One region of the Sphingobium sp. L-44 genome, then DNA from elsewhere that is predicted to be linked to it. Evidence: riboswitches for the same ligand, from Rfam matches in the RefSeq annotation. Region 1 holds a riboswitch; the other holds the start of a gene.
What was found. A riboswitch is a leader RNA that binds a small molecule or an ion and turns the genes downstream of it on or off. The one in region 1 is predicted to bind thiamine pyrophosphate.

Region 1 (3,406 bases):
CGGCCCTTCTTTGCTGACCTGGTCGCCTTCATGATCTCGGGCCCGGTCGTCGTCCAGGTTCTGGAAGGCGAAAACGCCGTGACCCGCAACCGCGACATCATGGGCGCCACCAACCCGGCCAATGCCGACGCCGGCACCATCCGCAAGGAACTGGCCGAATCGATCGAAGCCAATTCGGTCCATGGTTCGGACAGCGAAGAAAATGCCGCGATCGAGATCGCCTATTTCTTCAAGCCCGAAGAAATCGTCGGCTAAACCCGACCCCCGTCCCCGGACGAGCAAAAGGCCCGGCGCTCCCGCAAGGAGCGGCCGGGTTTTTTGTTGCTGGGGCGCGGGTGGGTAGTAGGCGACTGTCCGTAATCCTCCCCAAGCTTGCTTGGGGAGGGGGACCGCCGAAGGCGGTGGAGGGGCAAGTAGATGAGGTCGCGCCATTGCCCCTCCGTCAGCGCTTCGCGCTGCCACCTCCCCAAGCAAGCTTGGGGAGGAACTGAGACGTCAGCTTCGGCCTGCCTGAACGTGGCCGTGCGGCTCTAGCCTTTTGTCTGGCGGGCCCAGCGGGCGTCGATCTTGGCCTGGGCGTCGGCGCCCTGGGCGTGGCTGACGAGGGACAGGCCGCGCAGGGTCAGCTTGTGGCCGGACAGCCATTTGCCGGCGATGCCATAGCCGATGTCGTAGACGGCGGAATCGCTGTGGGTGTCGCCATTGACGACGAACTGGGTGACGATGGTCACCGGCAGTTTCTCGTCGCCGATGCTGTCGTCGGGCAGCTTGGCGGCATTGCGCGCCTTTTTCAGCGCATCCTCGAACCAGCCGGCCTCGATCCGCGGTTCGCCGGTGGTGTCGACCGGTGCGATGCCGAGCGCCCTGGGGAAATGGATGGTCTGGCTCTGCACCAGCTGATCGGGATCGGCGGGCTTGAGCGTCAGGCGGCTGTCGCCATCGGCCGCGGCGTGCAGCACCAGCCGGGCAGCGCGGGCGGAGGCCTTGCTGCTTTCGGCGGCCTTGCTGGCGCGTTCGTCCTTCTTGTCGGCCCAGTTGAGATAGAGGGTGAGGGCGGAGATCAGCACCGCCGCCACTGCCAGCAACTCGCCCAGCGTGATCCAGCGCCGGCGGATGCGGGCGGCTTCCTCCTTGCGGGTCTCCTGCTTGGCCTCGGGGCTGTCGCTCATCGGATCAGGCCGTCTGTGGCGGGACTTCGAACTTGTCGATCACCCATTCCTCGGCCTGCGCCTCGCCGATCCATTCCTGCATCCAGGGATGGGCGATGATCGCGCGCATATAGGCTTCGGCAAAGCGGGCGACCGGCAGCTGATAGGTGATGAAGCGGGTAACGACCGGCGCGAACATCAGGTCGACGGCGCCGAACTCGCCGAACAGGAAGTCGCCCTCGCCACCATAGCGGGCGCGGGCCTGGGCCCAGAGCTGCATGATCCGGCTGATGTCGTGGGCGACGGCCTCCGACGGCGGGACCGGATCATAGATCTGGCGGATGTTCATGCTGTGCTCGCGGCGGAGCGCGGCGAAGCTGCTGTGCATTTCGGCCGCCATCGAGCGGGCCATGGCGCGGGCACCCGGATCGGTCGGCCAGAACTGGTCGCCCCCGGTCTTTTCATTGAGATATTCGACAATGGCCAGGCTGTCCCACACGACGATGTCGTCGCCATCCCACAGGATCGGCACCTTGCCGGAGGAGGGGGCGAACTCGTCGCCCTCGCGACGCTTTTCCCATTCCTCGTCATAGAGAGGGACCACCACTTCCTCGAACGGAAGGCCGGAGAGCTTGCACGCCAGCCAGCCGCGCAGCGACCAGCTCGAATAGGCCTTGTTGCCAATGAACAGCTTCATCATGGCCATGTCTTAGCCGGGCGGGCTTCGATAAGTCGAGAGCCGATAGAGAGGGCTTTCCACTTCGCGTCGAAACGCCTAAGGGGCGGGCATCCCCGGGGGGCCGCTGATGCGCGGCTGAGAGGTGGTCAGCAGACCACGACCCGCTGAACCTGATCCGGCTGATACCGGCGTAGGGAGGGCAAGGCGGCAGGTCCGTCGTCCCTCCTGTGGAGTGGACGTGAGATGAAGACTGCCCGATTGCCCCATGTTGGAAGCGCCTGCCTGACGCTGGCCCTGTTGATGATTGCATCGCCCGCGATGGCGGAGGATGAGCTGGACCAGTCGACCAATATTCAGGTCGTCGGCCATCCCGATCCGGAAGGGCTGTTGCCCGATCAGAGCGCGCCCAAGGCGGTCAGTGCGATCTCGACCGACTTCATCATCAAGCAGGCGCCGACGCTCAACGCGTTCCAGCTGGTCAACCTGCTGCCCGGCGCCAATGTCTCTTCCAGCGACCCTTATGGTCTGTCGGCATCGTCCAGCCTGACGCTGCGCGGCTTGGGCCAGGACCAGATCGGCGTGCTCATGGAAGGCGCGCCGCAGAATGACATCGGCTATTATTATGCCTATCCCTCGCAATTTGCCGATGCGGAGAATGTGCGGCAGGTGATGCTGGCGCAGGGCGCGGCAGACATTGACTCGCCGGTAGTCGCGGCGGCCGGCGGCCTGTTGTCGCTGACGCTGGATGATCCCAGGGCGGAGGCGGGCGGCCTCGTCAACCTGTCGGTCGGTTCCTATGACGAGCGGCGCGTCTTTGCGCGGATCGACACGGGACGGATCGGGTCGACCGGGCTGAAGGGCTTCATTTCCTATTCCAACAACCGCGCCGACAACTGGCGCGGGGCGGGCCATGACCAGCGCCAGCATATCGACGCCAAGCTGCTGAACGAATGGGGTGAGGGGAACCGGGCGAGCATCGCCTTTTCCTTCAACGATGCCAAGACATCGACCTATCCCAGCCCGAGCAAGGCGGACTGGGACGTCTCTGGCCGGGGCTATAATTTCGACGAGACCTATAGCGAGGGGAATACCAACTACTGGCGGCTCTATCGCGCGCCGTTCCGCAATTTCTATGTCGCGGCGCCGGTGCATCTCAAGCTCGGCGACACGCTGAGCTTCGACAGCAGTGCCTATCTGCAGATGGGCCATGGCAATTCGCCCTATGGCACGCAGCTGGCCACCACCGGCAATTATCTGGGCACCGAGGAGCTGACCCAGCCGATCGACCTGCCCGGTGCGGTCGATGGCGTCGCCACGGTGATGGGCAACTGGACCGGCAAGCAGTTCCGCGTCGGCGACGTCAGCAAGTTGACCTTGCAGGCCGGCGCGCATCGGATCGTCGCAGGCCTCTGGTTCGACTATGGCACCGATCGGGTGACGCAATCCTATACGTCGATCGATGCCGATGGCCGGCCGGTCGACCAGTGGGGCTATCAGGACAAGGCGATCCGCACCGCCGACGGGCGGCTGCTGGCCTATGAAAATCAGCGCACGGAGACGGTCACCAAGGGCTTCTTCC
Region 2 (3,406 bases), on a different contig from region 1:
GGCCGGCAGCGCCAGCCGCTTCGTCCCCTGCGCCGTCAACAGCCAGGTCTCGTTGCCGAAGAAGGTGACGCCGCGAAACAGGAAGGCGGCCCTGTTGCCCTGCCCATCGCTCAGCAGGATCGGCATCGACATGAGCTGGTCGCTCGCCGCGCCGCGAAACACTTCCTGTGCCTCGTCCAGTTTCTGCCCGCGCTTCAGCGTCTTGATGATGAAGGGATAGCCCGACTTGGTCAGGCTTTCCGCCCCCCAGTCGCGCGACAGGAGGAGCGTATCCTTGTCCAGCCACACCGCATCCTGCTTGGCATTGGGAATGTCGAACCCACCCGGCACGAACTGGCCGTCGACCAGGTCGAACTCGCGCAGCCGCACCGCATCCTCGCCACCATCCGATAGCGCCAGCAGCGCGATCCGCTCCTCGGGGTCGAGGATGGTCGCGCCCTTCCACACCCATTTCTTGCCCTCGGCCCTGGACAGCGCATCCAGGTCCAGCACGGTCGTCCATCTCGGCGACGCCGACGCATAATCAGCCTCGGACGTATAGCGCCACACGCCCTGCGGATGGTCGGCATCGCGCCAGAAATTATAGATGCGGCCATGGATCAGCATCGGCATCGCGATCCGGTCCTTGGCCGACGCGATCGCCAGCGCGTCCCTGTAATAGCCGGCATAGCGCGGATCGCCCTGCAGCGTGGCGACGGTCGCCTTGTTCTCCGCCTCCACCCACTGCATTGCGCGCGGCCCGGTCCAGTCCTCCAGCCAGACGAACGGATCGTCCGCCGGAGCAGGGGCGGGCGCGCCAGCGCCGGTCAGCAAGGCAGCAGAAACCATCGTCAAAAACCTCTTCATTGCGCCCCCCTTTGTTGTCCTCAATCCCGCGCGAACTGTCCCTTCAGATAGCGCCGCCGCAGCACCGCGCCCGCCACCAGCAGCGGCAGCGACGCGGCGCAGGCGACCAGCCCCAGCAGCATCGGCGACCAGCCCATCACGCTATGAACGCCAAAGGCCGACGGCAGGATCAGCAGCAGCGCACCCAGCGTCAGCAGCCACAGCCCCCAGCGCCGCGGCCGCACCGCCACCATCCGCATCTCGTGCCGCAACGCTTTGCGCCGGGCCTTCTCGGAATCGGGATGGGGTGGGGCGCTGTTCTGCACGATCGGCCTCTTGCTGGATCTCCTTCCAATTATGGTCTCCATCGCCCCGGCGCAAGGCGATCGGCTCGCGAAGGGCTTCCCCTGCCGCCGCGCTTGCGCTATCCAATGCCCATATCCCCGGGGGACCGTCCGCAGACGGTTGAGAGGCGGCTTTGTGGCCGCGACCCGCTGAACCTGATCCAGTTGACACTGGCGTAGGGAGGGAAGCGCGTCGTGCCACTCGTCCCGTGACACCGCCCGCACTCTCTTTCCGCCTGAAGGAGAGAGAAGTTATGGCAGACGTCCCCGCCCGCACAGAAATGCGCGTCACCACCGGGCCCATTCGCGGCTCGAAGAAGATCCATGTCGGTCCGCGCAAGGTCGCCATGCGCGAAATTCATCTGGAGCCGGGCAGCGGCGAGCCGCCGGTCCGCGTCTATGACACGTCCGGTCCCTATACCGACCCCGACGCCCGCATCGACATCATGGCCGGCCTCCAGCAGCTTCGCCAAGACTGGATCCGCGATCGTGGCGATGTCGAGGAATATGATGCGCGCGAGATCAAGCCGGAGGATAATGGCCTCAAAGGCCCCGATCGGAGCGCCACCGGCACAGTCTCGACTGTGACGGAATCCAGAAATGGACGCGTCCAGCCCTTCCCCAATGTCGTGAAGCGCCCGTTGCGCGCCAAGCTCGGCGCCAACGTCTCCCAGATGCACTATGCCCGCCGCGGCATCATCACCCCGGAAATGGAATATGTCGCGGAGCGCGAAAATCTGGGCCGTGCCCGCCTCGCCGAATATGTCCGCGACGGCGAAAGCTGGGGGGCGTCGATCCCCGACTATGTGACGCCGGAATTCGTGCGCGATGAAGTCGCCCGCGGCCGCGCGATCATCCCGTCGAACATCAACCACCCGGAATCCGAGCCGATGGCGATCGGCCGCAATTTCCTGGTGAAGATCAACGCCAATATCGGCAACTCGGCGGTCGCCTCCGACGTCGCGTCCGAAGTCGACAAGCTGGTCTGGTCGATCCGCTGGGGTGCCGACACGGTGATGGACCTCTCCACCGGCCGCAACATCCACGACACCCGCGAATGGATCATCCGCAACTCGCCCGTGCCGATCGGCACCGTCCCCATCTATCAGGCGCTCGAAAAGGTCGGCGGCATCGCCGAAGACCTGACCTGGGATATCTTCCGCGATACCCTGATCGAACAGGCCGAACAGGGCGTCGACTATTTCACCATCCATGCCGGCGTCCGCCTCGCCTACATCCCGATGGCGGCGAAGCGCGTCACTGGCATCGTCTCGCGCGGCGGATCGATCATGGCGAAATGGTGCCTGGCGCACCACAAGGAGAGCTTCCTCTACGATCATTTCGACGAGATCACGGAGATCATGAAGGCCTATGACATCGCCTATTCGCTGGGCGATGGCCTGCGCCCCGGTTCGATTGCCGACGCCAATGACGAAGCACAATTCTCCGAACTCTACACGCTGGGCGAACTGACTCACCGCGCCTGGAAACAGGATGTGCAGGTGATGATCGAAGGGCCGGGGCATGTGCCCATGCACAAGATCAAGGAGAATATGGAAAAGCAGCTCCAGGTCTGCGGCGAAGCGCCCTTCTATACGCTGGGGCCGCTCACCACCGACATTGCGCCGGGCTATGACCATATCACTTCAGGGATCGGCGCCGCCCAGATCGGCTGGTATGGCACGGCGATGCTCTGCTACGTCACGCCTAAGGAGCATCTGGGCCTGCCCGACCGCGACGATGTGAAGGTCGGCGTCGTCACCTACAAGCTCGCCGCCCACGCCGCCGACCTTGCTAAGGGTCACCCGGCCGCCAAGGTCCGCGACGACGCGCTCAGCCGCGCGCGTTTCGAGTTCCGCTGGCGCGACCAGTTCAACCTGAGCCTCGATCCCGACACGGCCGAACAATATCATGACCAGACCCTGCCGGCCGAAGGCGCCAAGAGCGCCCATTTCTGCTCGATGTGCGGCCCTAAATTCTGCTCGATGAAGATCACCCAGGAAGTGCGCGACTTCGCCGCCAGGAAGAACCAGCCCGCCGACGGTTTCCTAGAAGCCGGTCTCACCGGCGCGGAAGTCGCCGAAGCCAGCAAGGCCGCCGCGTTGAAAGGCATGGAAGAGATGAGCAAACTCTTCAAGGAAACCGGCAGCGAACTCTATATGGGCGCCGGTGGCAGGGAGCATGATTGAGGTCGAAGAGTGATGATTGGGGTGTGGCTGGGTAAGTTTCTGCGGCGA

Region 2: linked by a shared signal. The riboswitch ahead of thiC (phosphomethylpyrimidine synthase ThiC) and the one ahead of AC13EK_RS18150 (TonB-dependent receptor) in region 1 are both predicted to bind thiamine pyrophosphate.

What each region holds. Positions count from the first base shown of each region.
Region 1 covers NZ_JBSXOQ010000109.1:52,791-56,196, reverse strand. The annotation lists gene ndk (nucleoside-diphosphate kinase) at 1-255, shown strand, start outside; gene AC13EK_RS18160 (hypothetical protein) at 531-1,169, opposite strand; gene AC13EK_RS18155 (glutathione S-transferase family protein) at 1,174-1,848, opposite strand; TPP riboswitch at 1,932-2,041, shown strand; gene AC13EK_RS18150 (TonB-dependent receptor) at 2,071-3,406, shown strand, end outside.
Region 2 covers NZ_JBSXOQ010000096.1:128,201-131,606, reverse strand. The annotation lists gene AC13EK_RS14530 (prolyl oligopeptidase family serine peptidase) at 1-846, opposite strand, end outside; gene AC13EK_RS14525 (hypothetical protein) at 867-1,151, opposite strand; TPP riboswitch at 1,260-1,369, shown strand; gene thiC (phosphomethylpyrimidine synthase ThiC) at 1,424-3,358, shown strand; gene AC13EK_RS14515 (ferredoxin) at 3,371-3,406, shown strand, end outside.